One region of the Paraburkholderia sp. J8-2 genome, then DNA from elsewhere that is predicted to be linked to it. Evidence: riboswitches for the same ligand, from Rfam matches in the RefSeq annotation. Region 1 holds a riboswitch; the other holds the start of a gene.
What was found. Region 1 has a riboswitch for thiamine pyrophosphate ahead of U5A52_RS33540 (FAD-dependent oxidoreductase). Riboswitches for the same ligand answer to the same signal wherever they lie in the genome.
Positions count from the first base shown of each region.

Region 1 (7,903 bases):
CAGCGCGTCGCGGCAGTCCTCGTCGCTATAGTCGTCGGCGGGCGAGGGGTAGGTGAGCGCCGCCTTGAGCGTGCCGATGGGCAGATAGCTCTGCTGCGGGATGAACATCATGCGTGCATCGACAGGCGCGTCGATCGAGCCTTCGCCGAACGGCCAGAGGCCCGCGAGCGCGCGCATGAGCGTGCTCTTGCCTGCGCCCGAGGGGCCGCGCACGAGCCAGCGCGAACCCGGCTTGATGGCGATGTCGCGCACTTCGGAAAGCGGCATGCCGTTGGGCAGCGCGAGCTTGAGGTGCTCGGTGGCGAGTTCGTTGCTGTCGATGAAGTGCAGGTTGATGCCGCCGTGCTCGGTGGCGGGCGAGACCGATTCCTTCAGTCGCGGCGAGTGCACCACACGCACGAATTCGCGCAGACGATTCACGGTGGCGCGCCATTCGACCAGCGTGGAGTAACTGTTGATGAACCACGAGAACGAATCGCTCACGGTGCCGAACGCCTGCGAAATCTGCATGAGCACGCCGAACGTGAAGGCGCCCGCGAAGTAGCGAGGCGCGGCCACGACGAGCGGGAAGATGATGGCGATCTGGCCGTAGAAGCTCAGCACGAAGGTGAGGCGCTTCGTGTACTTCATCACGCGCCACCAGTTGTCGCGGATGTGCAGGAAGAGGCCTTGCGCGTTGCCGCGCTCGGTGTCCATGCCGTCGTAGAGCGCGATCTGCTCGGCGTTCTCGCGCAGGCGGATCAGGCCGAAGCGGAAGTCCGCCTCCACCTTTTGTTGCTGGTAGTTGATCGACACGAGCGGGTGGCCGACCTTCTGGATCACGACCGAGCCGAACACGGCGTAGAGCGCGGCGGCCCAGACCATGTAGCCCGGAATCGCGAGCGGCGTGCCGCCCAGCGTGATCGTGAGCGCACCCGCGAGCGTCCACAGGATCGTGATGAACGAGATCAACGTGACGACCGTGGAGAGCAGGTCGAGCGTGAGCGAAAGCGTGGTCGTGGCGAACGACTGGAGGTCGTCGCTGATCCGCTGGTCGGGGTTATCGGCGAGGCGGTCGCGCTCGATTCGGTAGAACGCGCCCTTGCCGAGCCAATCGCTCAGAAAGCGCGTGGTGAGCCACTGGCGCCAGCGAAACCCGAGCATCTGGCGCAGATACCGGCCATACACCGCGAGGATGATGAAGCCGAACGCCAGTTCGGTGAAGGTCATCAACAGAGGCGGAAAGCGCTTGACGTCCTTGGCCTGCAACGCGTTGTAGAACTCCGCGCTCCAGCCGTTGAGCCGCACGTTGATCCACACGACGAGCAGGTTCATCACGATGATCGCGACGAGCAGCCCCCAGGCGATCCAGCGTTCCTCGGAGACCCAGTAGGGCTTGATCAGGCTCCACGCGGTGATCTTCTGGTGCTCGTTCTGATCGGGCGTGGCGCGGGCAGGTTGATTGGTCATGTGCATCCTGAAGGTGTGGCCGCCCGTTGGGGGCATGCGCTGCATGCCGCATGGCGGCTGCGGTGCAGCGATTTTTGCAGCGATTCTGTCGCCGGGCGCTTAAGTGAGTCTTAATGGGCAAAAAGCGGAGACAAAAGCGCACGCCGGCGCCGCCGTAGCGTGGCGGTCATTGTCTCACCGCGCGGGCTCGTGAGGCGAAAGCGGCGGGCTCAGGCCATTGTGCCAGAGCAGGCGTCCCGCTCCGCCGAGGTTTGCGGGCCGCGCGCCTTTTGTGGTCTAATCGACCTTGACGAAACAGGGGTGCTTCACCGGTATGCGGGGCATGCCGTACTGAGGCTGAGAGAGACCCTTCGCACCCGATCCGGGTAATACCGGCGCGGGAAGTTTCCAGAAAGTCTTACCGGAGCGCCCAGCATTTGCAGGGGCGCCAGGATTCCCGCCGGGCTGCGCTTTGGGCGCACGGGTTCGTACGAATTCCTTATCGGGACGTACGGGCCGTCTGCGCCGCATAGCCTCCACGGTCGGCCTTGCCAGCCGGTTTCGTCCTTGGGTACGTCTGCTGCTGCCGTACGGAAAGGATACGATGACCGCCTATTCTCTTTGTTCCCCGATTTTTATCGCGTTCGCGCTGCGTGACGGAGCGCCGTCATGAGTCGCGCTCATCACCGTAGTGCGGGCAGCGTGCCCGACTTCGCCGTGCTCGGCGGCGGTTTGAGCGGCCGGCTCGTCGCATGGCGGCTCGCCGGCTCCGGCCATCGCGTCGCGCTCTACGAGCGTGGCGGCCCCGAAGGCGGCGAGGCCGCGGCCTGGGTCGCGGCGGCCATGCTCGCGCCGCTCGCGGAGGCCGCCGTTGCCGAGTTGCTCATCACCGAGCTTGGTGTCGCGTCGCTCGAAACCTGGCCGCGCATCCTGGCCGAGTTGCCGGAGCCCGTGTTCTTCCAGCGCAATGGCACGCTCGTGGTCTGGCATACCGCCGATCGCACCGAAGCCCCGCTCTTCGAGCGCCGCGTGCGCGCGAACGCGCCGCGTTCGCTGGCCGACGCGAACTTCGTCGCGCTCGCCGGCGCGCAGCTCGACGCCGCCGAACCGGCGCTCGCCGGGCGCTTCGCGCGCGGCTGGCTGCTCGAAGGCGAGGGCCAGCTCGACAATCGCCAGGCGTTGGCCGCGCTGGCGGCGGGGCTGGCCGAGCGCGGCGTGCAAACGCACTGGCACACCACGGTCGACGAGGCTAATCCGCCGCCTGCGCGCGTGACGATCGACTGTCGCGGGCTAGGCGCCAAACCTGTGCTGCCGGGTTTGCGCGGCATTCGCGGCGAGGTCGCGCGCGTGCACGCGCCGGGCATCACGCTCACGCGCCCCGTGCGGCTCTTGCATCCGCGCTATCCGCTCTATATCGCGCCCAAGGAAAACGACGTCTTCGTGATCGGCGCGACCGAGATCGAAGGCGAGGACCGTTCGCCCGTGAGCGTGCGCTCGGCGCTCGAGCTGCTGAGCGCGGCGTTTGCGGTGCATCCGGCGTTCGGCGAGGCGCGCATCCTCGAGTTGAACACGCAGTGCCGCCCGACGCTGCCCGACCACCGCCCGGCTCTTATTTGGGACGGCAAGACCACGCTGCGCGTGAACGGTCTCTACCGTCACGGCTTCATGATCGCGCCGGAAGTCGCCGACGAAGCCGCGCGCATTGCGCAAGCGCTGCTCGATGCGCGCGTGAACGACGCCGAGTCCTTCGAGTCGCTGCGCCGCGCGTCGCGCTGGAGCGAGATGCTGCACGCGCAGGGCGCACACGAGCCGGCGTGACGCATCGCCAGAATCAAACCGTAGTCTGAGAACGTATTTGCCATGGACATTCATATCAACCAGAAGCCGATCACGCTGCCCGAGGGCGCGACGGTCGCCGATGCGCTCGCCGCATTTGGCGCGCGTCCGCCGTTCGCCGTCGCGCTGAATGGCGATTTCGTGGCGCGCGCCCAGCATGGCGCGCGCGCGCTCCAGGCGGGCGACCGCCTCGACGTCGTGAGCCCCGTGGCCGGCGGCTGAGCCTCGCTCGCCCAGGCCGCCGGTCGCGCGCATCGCATGTATCGCGAGCGCTTTCACGACACCGCCCAAGGATTCCAACCCATGACCACCACTCCCACCGCCGACGCGCTCACGCTCTACGGCGAAACCTTCGCGAGCCGCGTGCTGCTTGGCACGTCGCGCTATCCGTCGCTGCAGTCGCTCGCCGATTCGATGGCGGCCGCGCGCCCCGGCATGATCACCGTTGCGCTGCGCCGCCAAATGAACGAGGGCACCGCCGAAGCGGGCTTTTTCGATCTGCTCAAGCGCCAAGGCGTGCCGCTCCTGCCGAACACGGCTGGCTGCCTCACCGTCAACGAGGCGGTCACGACCGCGCACATGGCGCGCGAAGTCTTCGAAACCGACTGGATCAAGCTCGAACTGATCGGCGACGACTACACGCTGCAGCCCGACCCGGTCGGCCTGATCGAGGCCGCGGCGCGCCTCGTGAAGGATGGCTTCAAGGTGCTGCCGTACTGCACCGAGGACCTCGTGATTGGCCGCCGTCTGCTCGACGCGGGCTGCGAAGCGCTCATGCCATGGGGCGCGCCGATCGGCACCGGCAAGGGCGTGATCAATCCGTACGGTCTGCGCGTGCTGCGCGAGCGCTTGCCCGATGTGCCGCTGATCGTCGATGCGGGCCTCGGCGTGCCGTCGCATGCCTGCCAGGTGATGGAGTGGGGCTTCGACGGCGTGCTGCTCAACACGGCCGTTTCGCAGGCCACGCACCCCGAGGCGATGGCGCGTGCGTTCGCGCTGGGCGTCGAGGCGGGGCGCGCCGCGTTTCTCGCCGGGCCGATGGCCGAGCGCGAGGCGGCGGTTGCGAGCACGCCCGTGGTCGGCATGCCTTTCTGGCACCAGGATGGAGACAAGCGATGACTGAAACGCTGCGACTGCAGGACCGCGAACTGTTCTGGCCGCCCGCCGACGAACTCACCGAAACGGCGGAGCGCATTCGCGCGCGCCTCGGCGACTGGCAGCCCACGCATGCGCCGTGGCGCATCTGTCTCACGCCGCCTGACGCGCCCAACGGCGGCGATCTCATCATCGTCACCGACGCGGCGCCGCACCTGACCCACATCGCGCGCTGGATGACCGACGGCGCGGGCGTGATCGAAGCCGCCGGCGAGAACCCGAAGGCCGCGCGCGCCACGCTGCATCTGGGTGGCGAGCGCTACGCGCTCGAAGGCGAGCTGGCGGAAGACTGGATCCCCGCGCTGGCGGCGTTCCTCGACTGCGGGTTCGACCCGCACGACGCGCTCGTGCTCGCGCTCGCCTGGCGCGACGGCGACGAAGAGCAGGCCGACGCCTGGCCCGTCGACATCAAGCGCTTTCCGCGCGTGCTGGGCCTGCCTGCCGCGCCCGCGCAGCCGTTCGCGCCGTGCCCCGCGAAGCTCGGCCTGTATCCGGTCTTGCCCACGGCCGACTGGGTCGAGCGCGTGCTCGACTACGGCGTGAAGACAGCGCAACTGCGCAGCAAGCAACCGAAATCCCCGGCGCTCACGAGCGAAATCGAGCGCTGCGTCGCGGCGGGCCGCAAGCACGACGCGCAGCTTTTTATCAACGATCACTGGCAGGAGGCCGTCGCGGCCGGCGCCTACGGCGTGCACCTCGGCCAGGAAGACCTGCGCGAAGCCGACCTCGGCGCGATCGCGGCGGCAGGCGTGCGTCTTGGCCTGTCGACGCACGGCTACTTCGAAATGCTCACGGCGCTCCATTTCCGTCCGAGCTACCTCGCGTGTGGCGCCGTCTTCGCCACCACGACCAAGGCGATGCCCACGGCGCCCCAAGGCCTCGCGCGTCTCGCCCGCTATGTGAAGCTGCTGGACGGCGTCGTGCCGATGGTGGCCATTGGCGGCATCGACGGCAATGTGCTGCCGGAAGTGCTCGCCACGGGCGCGGGCAGCGCGGCGGTGGTGCGCGCCGTGACCGAGGCGGTCGATCCGGCTGCCGCGGTTGCTGCATTGCGCAACGCGTTTACGCAATAATGGTCCGCCCTGGCTTGGAGGCTGCGCCGCGTGCGCACCCTCCGGCCAGGGGGCCGCAACCCGCAGTGGCGGGTGGCGCGGCTTACATCAACGGATCAGGGTGCGTCACGGCAGGTTTTACACGATGGCCCTATAATCCCGCCTTCGTGTAAATGGACAGTCAGCCACGTGCCCTCAACCTCTGAGACCCTACTGGAACTGCGCGACGTCGACTTCGGCTACGGCGATCGGCTCGTCCTGTCCGGCCTGAACATGCGCTTCCCGCGCGGTCAGGTGGTGGCAGTCATGGGCGGTTCCGGTGGCGGAAAAACGACAGTGCTGCGCTTGATCGGCGGCCTCGTTCGCGCCCAGCGCGGCCAGGTGCTGTTCGGCGGGCAGGACGTCGGCGCGCAATCGCGCGACGGCCTCTACGCCCTGCGCCGCAAGATGGGCATGCTCTTCCAGTTCGGCGCGCTCTTCACCGACATGTCGGTATTCGAGAACGTGGCTTTCGCGCTGCGCGAGCACACCGATCTTCCCGAAGAGCTGATCCGCGACCTCGTGCTCATGAAGCTCAACGCCGTCGGCCTGCGCGGCGCGCGCGACCTCGCGCCGTCGGAAATCTCGGGTGGCATGGCGCGCCGCGTCGCGCTCGCCCGCGCCATCGCGCTCGACCCCGAACTCATGATGTACGACGAGCCGTTCGCGGGTCTCGACCCGATTTCGCTCGGCATCACCGCGAACCTCATCCGCACGCTCAACGACGCGCTCGGCGCGACCTCGATCCTCGTCACGCACGACGTGCCCGAGTCGTTCGCGATCGCCGACTACGTGTATTTCATGGCGAACGGCCGGGTGCAGGCGCAGGGCACGCCCGACGAGCTGCGCGCCTCGACCGATCCGATCGTGCGCCAGTTCATCGACGGCGCGCCGGACGGCCCGTTCCGGTTCCATTACCCGTCGAACCAGCCGCTCGCAGCGGACTTCGGCATCGGCGGAGGCCACTCATGATCGGCGCCATCAGCTCGATCGGGCGCACGGTGCTCGAGACCATCGCGCGCGCAGGGCATGCCACGCGTTTTTTCATGCGCCTCGTTCTCGAATTCTTCCCGCTGCTGCGCCGGCCACGCCTTGTCACGAAGCAGATCCACTTCGTCGGTAATTATTCGCTGTTGATCATTGCCGTGTCGGGCCTTTTCGTGGGCTTCGTGCTTGGCCTGCAGGGCTACTACACGCTCAACCGCTACGGCTCCGAGCAGGCGCTCGGGCTGCTGGTCGCGCTCTCGCTCGTGCGTGAACTCGGGCCCGTCGTCACCGCGCTGTTGTTCGCGGGCCGCGCAGGCACCTCGCTCACGGCCGAGATCGGCCTCATGAAAGCGGGCGAGCAGCTCACCGCCATGGAAATGATGGCCGTGGACCCCGTGCGCGTGGTGGTCGCGCCGCGCATGTGGGCGGGCGTGATCGCCATGCCGATCCTCGCGGCTATCTTCAGCGCGGTCGGCATTCTGGGCGGCTACGTGGTCGGCGTGCTGCTGATCGGCGTGGACGCCGGCGCGTTCTGGTCGCAAATGCAGGGCGGCGTGGACGTCTGGGCAGACGTGGGCAACGGCGTGATGAAGAGCATCGTGTTCGGCTTCGCCGTGACCTTCACCGCGCTCTATCAGGGCTACGAGGCGAAGCCCACGCCTGAAGGCGTGTCGCGCGCGACCACGAAGACGGTCGTGTACGCGTCGCTCGCGGTGCTCGGCCTCGACTTCCTGCTCACCGCGCTGATGTTCAGCTAAAGACGCCGGGCAGTGACCCGGCCGCGCGGCGCGCGTATCAGCGTCGCCGCAACGGATTCTCATTGGGATGACGATGAAAAAGAATGCTCTCGACTTTTGGGTCGGCCTGTTTGTGGTGCTGGGCTTTATCGCGCTGCTGTTCCTTGCGCTGAAGGCCGGCAACATGAGTTCGCTGTCGTTCCAGTCCACCTACCCGGTGAAGCTCAAGTTCGACAATATCGGCGGACTCAAGCCGCGTGCGCCGGTGAAGAGCGCCGGCGTGACCGTGGGCCGCGTGGCTTCGATCGGCTTCGACTCCAACACCTACCAGGCGCTGGTGACGATCAACCTCGACCAGCAGTACCAGTTTCCGAAGGACACGTCGGCGAAGATCCTGACGTCCGGCCTGCTCGGCGAGCAGTACATCGGACTCGAGCCGGGCGGCGACTCGGAAATGCTCAAGGCCGGCGACACCATCTCGATGACGCAGTCGGCCATCGTGCTCGAAAACCTGATCGGCCAGTTCCTCTATAGCAAGGCGGCCGATTCGGGCGCCGCCAAGCCGTCCAGCGGCGCGAGCACGGATGCGGCGCCTGCTGCGGCACCCGCGCCGGCCCCGGCACCGGCGGCTTCGGCGGCCCAATAAGAAGGAGAACAAGAATGACGACC
Region 1 is NZ_CAJMZA010000026.1:29,009-36,911, forward strand. Features, by position in the region: gene U5A52_RS33535 (ABC transporter ATP-binding protein/permease) at 1-1,449, opposite strand, end outside; TPP riboswitch at 1,736-1,849, shown strand; gene U5A52_RS33540 (FAD-dependent oxidoreductase) at 2,098-3,246, shown strand; gene thiS (sulfur carrier protein ThiS) at 3,289-3,486, shown strand; gene U5A52_RS33550 (thiazole synthase) at 3,568-4,383, shown strand; gene thiE (thiamine phosphate synthase) at 4,380-5,492, shown strand; gene U5A52_RS33560 (ABC transporter ATP-binding protein) at 5,661-6,482, shown strand; gene mlaE (lipid asymmetry maintenance ABC transporter permease subunit MlaE) at 6,479-7,255, shown strand; gene mlaD (outer membrane lipid asymmetry maintenance protein MlaD) at 7,329-7,880, shown strand; gene U5A52_RS33575 (VacJ family lipoprotein) at 7,895-7,903, shown strand, end outside.

Region 2 (7,903 bases), on a different contig from region 1:
CGACCAGAGCCAGGTGGTCCCGCAAGTGCCGGGCATGCGTATCCAGCGTGACGGCACGGAAAGCTGGCTCGTCATCGACAGCCGCACGCCCGACCAGGTCTGGGCGCAGGTGCGCCGCTTCTGGCAGGAACAAGGCTTCCTGCTCGTCGTCGACCAGCGCGACAAGGGCGTGATGGAAACGGACTGGAACGAGACCCATCCGAAGATCAGCGACGGTCTGATCCGCAACACGCTGTCGTGGGCCACGGGCAACTCGTACGTGACGGCCGAGCGCAACAAGTACCGCACGCGCCTCGAAACGTCGCCTACGGGCGGCACCTACGTGTTCATCAGCCAGAAGGGTCTGAGCGAACAGCTTTCAGGCACCAATAACGACACCAGCAAGTGGGTGCCGAAGCCCAATGATCCGGCGCTCGAAGCCGAATACCTCAAGCGCCTCATGATGACGCTCGCGAACGCGAAACCGGGCGTGCCCGACGCGCAGGTCGCAGCCGAAGCCGACGCCAAGGCCAACAGCAAGGGCACCGACGCGAAGTCGAAGGCTCCGGATGCCGCCGCGGCCGCCGTGGCCGCGCAAAACGTCGCCGCCGTCGGCCAGCAATCGGGCAGCGGCTCGAAGGCGGGCGCCCAGGGCACGTCGGGTCAGTACACTTCGACCGAACTCACGCTCGGCGAGCCGTACGACCGCGCCTGGGTGCGCGTGGGCATTGCGCTTGATCGCGCCAACTTCACGGTGGACGACCGCGATCGCACGAAGGGCATCTACTACGTGCGCTATGTCGATCCGAAGGATCTGAGCTCGGACGAGCAGGGCTTCTGGAACCAGATCTTCCACGGCCGCAAGGAAAAGATCGCGAAGCAGTACAAGCTCAACGTGCGCGCCGTGACGGACAACCAGACGCGCATTGCGATCGTCGACGACAGCGGCCAGATCGACTCGTCGCGCCCGGCGCAGGAGATCATGAGCCTCGTGGTCGACGAACTGCATTAAGCCTTGCGCTCAAGCCAGCAAGCGCTGGCTTGTGTGGCAAAAGAAAAACCCGCCTGCGCTTCGCCGCGCAGGCGGGTTTTTTCATGCGTGCGCAGTTCGGCTCAGTGCGGAATCATCCAGGTGAATACGTTCTGCTGCAGCCACACGAGGATGCCGAGCAGCACCGTCAACAGGATCGAGTGCTTGAAGGTCTTCGCGAACACATGGCCTTCCTGACCCTTGAGGTCCGTGGTGGCGACGCCGGTCGAGATGTTTTGCGGCGAGATCATCTTGCCCATCACGCCGCCCGACGAGTTCGTCGCCGCCATCAGGATGGGATTGAGGTTGAGCTGTTTCGCGGCCACCACCTGCAGGTTGCCGAACAGCGCATTGCCCGACGTGTCGCTGCCCGAGAGGAACACCGCGACCCAGCCGAGAAAGGCTGAAACCAGCGGGAAGAACGCGCCGACCGAAGCCACGCCGAGACCGAGCGTATAGGTGAGCCCCGAGTAGTTCATGAGGAACGCGAGCCCGACGATGGTCGCGACCGTGAGGATGGCGATGCGCGTCTGCCCCCAGGTATCGACGATCGCGCTGCCGAAATCGGCGGGCTTCAGGCGCACGACGAACGCGGTGATGATGGCCGCAACGAGGATCGCCGTGCCGGTGGCGAGCGGCTGGAAGTCCCAGATCGCGCCATAGGGCGTGTTGTAGAGCGTGATGAACACGGCCTTGTCGAGGCCCGGCCACGGCACTTTCACGTCGCCGATCGTAAAGATCTTCGCGACGGTCCAGATGATCACCACGGCCGCGACGATGATCCACGGATACCAGCCCTGCGCACCCGTCACGGCGCCGCGCGTTTCCTTCGCGCGATCGACCTTGATGGCGAAGCGCGGATCGGGCACAGGCTTCCATACGCGCAGGAACAGGATGGTGAGGATCAGCGAGACGAGCGACGAGAGCACGTCGGTGAGGCTGTAGTTGATGAAGTTGGCGGTGACGAACTGCGTGAGGGCGAAGCTGCCGCCCGCGACGAGCAGCACCGGCCAGATGCGCAGCATGCTGCTCACGCCCGCATAGATCGCGATCACGTAGAACGGCAGCAGCAACGCGAAGAACGGCAGCTGGCGGCCGACCATCTGGCCGAGCAGATCGGCGGGCAGGTGCGTCACGGCGCCGAGCACGGTGATCGGCACGCCGAGCGCGCCGAACGCCACAGGCGCCGTGTTGAAGATGAGCGTGAAGGTCAGGGCTTCGAGCGCCGGGAAGCCGAGCATGATGAGCAGCGAACTCGTAATGGCGACCGGCGTGCCGAAGCCGGAAATCCCTTCGAACAGCGCGCCGAACGAGAAGCCGACCACGACGAGCACGATGCGCCGGTCGTTGGGCAGATTGTCGAGCAGCCACATGCGAAACGCCGCGAAGCGGCCCGAGCGCAGCGCGATGTTGTAGAGCAGGATCGCCGTGACGACGATCCACATCACCGGCCAAAGCGCGAACACCACGCCCGCGAGCACCGAGCTGATCGCGAGATTGACCGGAAACTGCCAGCCGGCGATCGCGACGATCAGGCCGACTACGAGTCCTGCGAGCGAGGCTTGCCATGCGGGCCGCCGCGCCCAGCCCAGCAGGGCCAGCACGGTGACAATGGGCAGCACGGCGATGAGAAACGAAAACAGCAGCGAATTGCCGATAGGGGTCAGCAGCTGGTGGAACATCACGTCTCCTTTATGCTGGTTCGTTATCGGCGCAGCAATGCGGCAGCGTGCGCCGGGGCGCGTCGTCGGCTGTGGAGTTCGGTGCCCGGCCAGGCGGCCGAGTTAAGGCAGTGCTTCAATCCCCGCTAGCCCACTTGGAGGATAGAGAACGAAACGGGAGCGTCAAGGAGGGAAAGTACGGTCCGGCACCGTTTTACGGTGAGCCTCGCGTCGTCGTTTCGCGTGTGAGCCTATGTGAGCCTCAGTGATGCCAGTGTCCGCGGCCGCCGCTCCAGTAGCCGAAACCGAATGAGATGGCGGGCGCGCCCCAGCCCCAGCCGTACGCGGGGTAAGGGTAATACGCTGGGTAGGCGGCGGGATAAGCCGGATAAGCCGGATAAGCGGGCCACGCAGGCACGGCAATCGCAACGGGCTGCGTGGAATAGAGCGGACCGGGATACTGTGCGTCGGGCACGGCAACCGGCGCGGGGTTCGGCGCGGTTTGTACGACTGCGGTTTCCTGCTGGGTGGCGGCTACGGGCACGGTGCCGTAGTAGTAGGGCGGGTAGCCGTAGGGGGCGTAGTAATAGCAGCCGGAAAGCGCGGGGAGCAGGGTCGCGGCGGCGATCACAAGCACTAACGGACGTTTCATGGCGGGCTCCGCGAATGGCGAACGGCCGCGCAGGGTTATCGCGTTCGGGCTCGGGCCGTTTGATCGTTCGAGCTTACGCCGGACCGGGGCGTTTTGCGTTGCGGCTCGTGAACGGAATGTTTCAAGCGAATCGTTCAAGCGCATGTTTCACGTCGCGCGTGCGTTGACGCTTGACCCACGCAAACGCGGCGCAGCCCGTGTGGGTCTGCGCCGCGCATCCTTCCCTGATGCACGCCTTGAATGGCGTGTTGCCTGTCGTGTCGTTACGGTTGCGTGCCGTCGCATCGATCGTGAGGCTAAACGCGTAGCCGCATCGTCGGTTCGTCCGGCCTTAGGCCTTAGTGCTTGCCTTGATGCTTATTTGCCAACCTGATTGCCGATCAAGCCGCCGACTGCCGCGCCGCCCACGGTGGAGAGCGCATTGCCGCCAATCGCAGCGCCGGCCACGCCGCCCACACCCGCGCCGATGACCGTATCGCGGTCGCGTCTCGACATGTTGTCGCATGCAGTCAGGCTGCCCAGCACAGCGACGAGTGTCGTTACCGTGAGCAGCATGCCTGCGCGTTTGAGTGTTTTCATGGGTCGACTCCCTACGCATAGTGCGTTTGAGTGTGAGGTGCGACATGCGCTTTGCGCGCACGCCGCGCCTTCAATACCCTCATCCTAGGCAGCCAACCCGTATCCGGGTGTGTGCGCTTGTCAGAGAGTTGTGGGAGTCGTTAGAAAATGTATCGGCGGGCCGCAAGGGCCCGCCTGGGACACGGTGAGCTTACTGGCGCTGATAAATCTCGGCGCCTTGCTTGATGAACTCGACCGCCTTCACTTCCATGCCTTTTTTCAGGGCTTCGTCGTCGCTCACGCCTTGCTTCGCGGCGAAGTCGCGCACGTCCTGGGTGATCTTCATCGAGCAGAAGTGCGGGCCGCACATCGAGCAGAAATGCGCCACCTTGGCCGAGTCCTTCGGCAGCGTTTCGTCGTGGAACTCGCGCGCCTTGTCTGGATCGAGACCGAGGTTGAACTGGTCTTCCCAGCGGAACTCGAAGCGCGCCTTCGACAACGCGTTGTCGCGCACCTGCGCGCCCGGATGACCCTTCGCAAGATCGGCCGCATGCGCCGCGAGCTTGTACGTGATGATGCCTTCCTTCACGTCGTCCTTGTTCGGCAAGCCCAGGTGTTCCTTCGGCGTGACGTAGCAAAGCATGGCCGTGCCGAACCAGCCGATCATCGCAGCGCCGATGCCCGAAGTGATGTGGTCGTAGCCCGGCGCGATGTCGGTGGTGAGCGGCCCGAGCGTGTAGAAGGGCGCTTCGTCGCACCAGTCGAGCTGGAGATCCATGTTCTCCTTGATGAGCTGCATCGGCACGTGGCCCGGGCCTTCGATCATCACCTGCACGTCGTGCTTCCACGCGATCTGCGTGAGTTCGCCGAGCGTCTTCAGTTCGCCGAGCTGCGCTTCGTCGTTGGCGTCGTAGATCGAGCCGGGACGCAGACCGTCGCCGAGCGAGAAGCTCACATCGTATTCCTTCATGATTTCGCAGATCTCTTCGAAATGCTCATAAATGAAGGACTCCTTGTGATGCGCGAGGCACCACTTGGCCATGATCGATCCGCCGCGCGAGACGATGCCCGTCATGCGGTTCGCGGTGAGCGGCACGTATTGCAGGCGCACGCCCGCGTGGATCGTGAAGTAGTCCACGCCTTGTTCGGCCTGTTCGATGAGCGTGTCGCGGAACATCTCCCACGTGAGGTCTTCGGCCTTGCCGTTGACCTTTTCGAGCGCCTGGTAAATCGGCACCGTGCCGATCGGCACCGGCGAGTTGCGGATGATCCACTCGCGCGTTTCGTGAATGTGCTTGCCGGTCGACAGATCCATGACCGTGTCGCCGCCCCAGCGGATCGCCCACGTCATCTTGTCGACTTCCTCGCCAATCGACGACGTGACCGCCGAATTGCCGATGTTGGCGTTGATCTTCACTAGGAAGTTGCGGCCGATGATCATCGGCTCGCTTTCCGGGTGGTTGATGTTCGCCGGGATGATCGCGCGGCCGCGAGCGATTTCCTCGCGCACGAACTCGGGCGTGATCGCCTGAAGGGCATTCGCGCCGAAAGCCGCAGCGCCGAACGCCTGGCCCGGATGCTGGCGGCCCATCATCGCGGCGAGCTTCGCACCGTTCGGGCCGCTGGCCTTGAGGCTTTCCAGATACTCGGCGCGGCGCTGGTTCTCGCGAATCGCGATGTACTCCATTTCCGGCGTGATGATGCCTTGACGCGCGTAGTGCATCTGCGTGACGTTCTTGCCGGCCTTCGCGCGGCGCGGCGTGCGATGCAGGCCCGGGAAACGCAGCTCGGCAGTCGCGGGGTCGGCGGCGCGCTCGCGGCCGTATTCGGAGGAGAGGCCCGGCAGCGCTTCGGTGTCGCCGCGCTTTTCGATCCAGCTCTGGCGCAGCGCGGGCAGGCCCGCACGAATGTCGATCTTCGCTTCCGGATCGGTGTACGGACCCGAGGTGTCGTAGACGTAGATCGGCGGGTTCTTCTCGCCGCCGAAGCCCGTGGGCGTATCCGCCTGCGCGATTTCGCGCATCGGCACGCGGATATCGGGCTGCGAGCCGGTCACGTAGATCTTGCGGGAATTGGGCAGCGGCGCGATCGCGGCTTCGTCGACGTGCGCGTTGGCGGAAATGAACTTCGGATTCGCGTTCATGCGTCTCTCTCTCCATGCAATGCAAAGTGGGAACAGCGGCTTAGCAGGAGACGAGACGGAACGTGGACGGACTTCGCTGTGATGGATGAGGCGTTGAGCGATGTTGCGAAGTCCGGACGCTTCCCTGCGCTGGCATTATCCAGATCAGGTTCAAAGGGTATTTCTCACCCGCGAAATACGCTGCACGACTTTCGTTCGATGCGGCGCATGACACAGGACCCCCGCGTAAGCAAGGCCAAACGATACACCGCGCTGCGACGATCTGGCAAGTGCCTTTGCGCGCGAGATGTGTCACGCGCGCGGAGCTTACAGCGTGAAATCCTTCGAGGCTTCGGGCTGAAACAGGATGCGTTCGATCTTCAGTGTTTCGACCGCGCCGCCCGGCGTCGTGAAGCGCACGGCGTTGCCCCGTTTGGCGCCGAGCAGCGCGAGGCCGGCTGGCGAGAACACGTTCAGGCGCCCGGCGTCGACGTTCGCCTCATGCGGATAGACGACGGTGTACGTGAGGGCGTCGCCGTTGCGCTCGTCCACGAGCGTCACCTGCGAGTTCATCGTCACGACATTGGCGGCGACGTCGCGCGGCTCCACGATAACGGCGTGTTCGAGCAGTTCGTCGAGCATGGTTTGACGGGCGGGTGCGGCGCCGGGTTCAGCGGCGCATTTCTCGAGGCGGGCGACGTCGAGTTCGGTGAGGTAGCGGATTTTTTGCGACATGATGGTTCTCCTTGCGATCCAGATGAAAGTCGAGGTAAGGGCGAGGGCTGGCGGGCGAAATGGCGCAATGGGGCGCGGGCCGCAGCGGGGCGCAACGGATCGGCCCGGAGCCCGACCGAACGGCTCCGATGGGTTGGGGAGGCAGGTTCAGTGCGGACGCCGGGCGGCGGAGAGCGGGACCGACAGGTGATGCAGGGCAGGCAGGGCGCGCGCTCGAGTGGACAGCGGCCGCGCCGCCGTTCGCTCGCGGCCGGCTCGCGCACGCGCCGGCGCGCTGCGCGAACTGCGCGGCGGCAAGACGGGGACGGGACGCGAGACGAGCGAAAGCATGGCGAACGGCGTGTCTGAAGTCGAGTGAATGAAAGTAAAACGAAAGATTTGGCCATGCTAGCACGATCTCGCAAACCTGGCGCGATGCTGCCGCAGCACCGCGCCAGGGTGCGCGATCGGCCATTCCGGCTCGCGCGTCGCATTGTGACGCGAACGCAACGACACATCGCGCATAAAGCATCCTGAAAGCATCCGCGACGACCGGCGTTGTTGCATAATGCGGTTCGCCCGTCCCGGGTGTCCTTCGCACTCCGTCCTTTTTCGCGTTCTTGCGCACCTGCACCATGCCGTCGAGCTTCACCCGTCCCGCCGCCTTGCCGCCGGGGCGCCCGCGGTTCTGCCCTTCACGTGCCGCGGCAAAATGACGATGCCTCCCCGTTTGCCTTCCCGCGTGAGCCCCCAATTCTTCATCGCCACGGCCCTGCAGGCCGCCGCCGCGCTATGGCGTTTCGTGCGCGGCGTGCGGTTGCCGCAATCGCGCGCCGGGCGCGTCGCGCTCTCGCTCGCGGTCGTCTACTTCGTTTGGGGCTCGACGTATCTGGGCGTGAAGGTTGCGCTCGAATCGTTTCCGCCGCTGCTGCTCTCGGGCTTGCGCAATCTGCTCGCCGGGATCGGCTTGTTCGTCTTTGCCATGCGCCGGCGACCCGTCATGCCAACGCTCCTCGAAGTGCGCAACGCGGGCGTGGTGGGCACGCTGCTCGTGGGCCTGTCGAGCGGCATGCTCGCCTACGGCATGCGGACCGTGGGCACCGGCACGGCGGCCGTGATGGTCGCCACAGTGCCGCTCTTCGCCACCGTGATCTCGGCGGTGACCGGGCGGCGCGTGGCGAAGGCCG
Region 2 is NZ_CAJMZA010000004.1:345,470-353,372, reverse strand. Features, by position in the region: gene bamC (outer membrane protein assembly factor BamC) at 1-991, shown strand, start outside; gene U5A52_RS12865 (L-lactate permease) at 1,093-2,691, opposite strand; gene U5A52_RS12860 (hypothetical protein) at 2,933-3,322, opposite strand; gene U5A52_RS12855 (glycine zipper 2TM domain-containing protein) at 3,680-3,901, opposite strand; gene thiC (phosphomethylpyrimidine synthase ThiC) at 4,092-6,023, opposite strand; TPP riboswitch at 6,127-6,256, opposite strand; gene U5A52_RS12845 (GreA/GreB family elongation factor) at 6,330-6,737, opposite strand; gene U5A52_RS12840 (EamA family transporter) at 7,429-7,903, shown strand, end outside.
Region 2: it holds a riboswitch for thiamine pyrophosphate, as region 1 does, so the genes downstream of both, thiC (phosphomethylpyrimidine synthase ThiC) here and U5A52_RS33540 (FAD-dependent oxidoreductase) in region 1, are expected to answer to the same signal.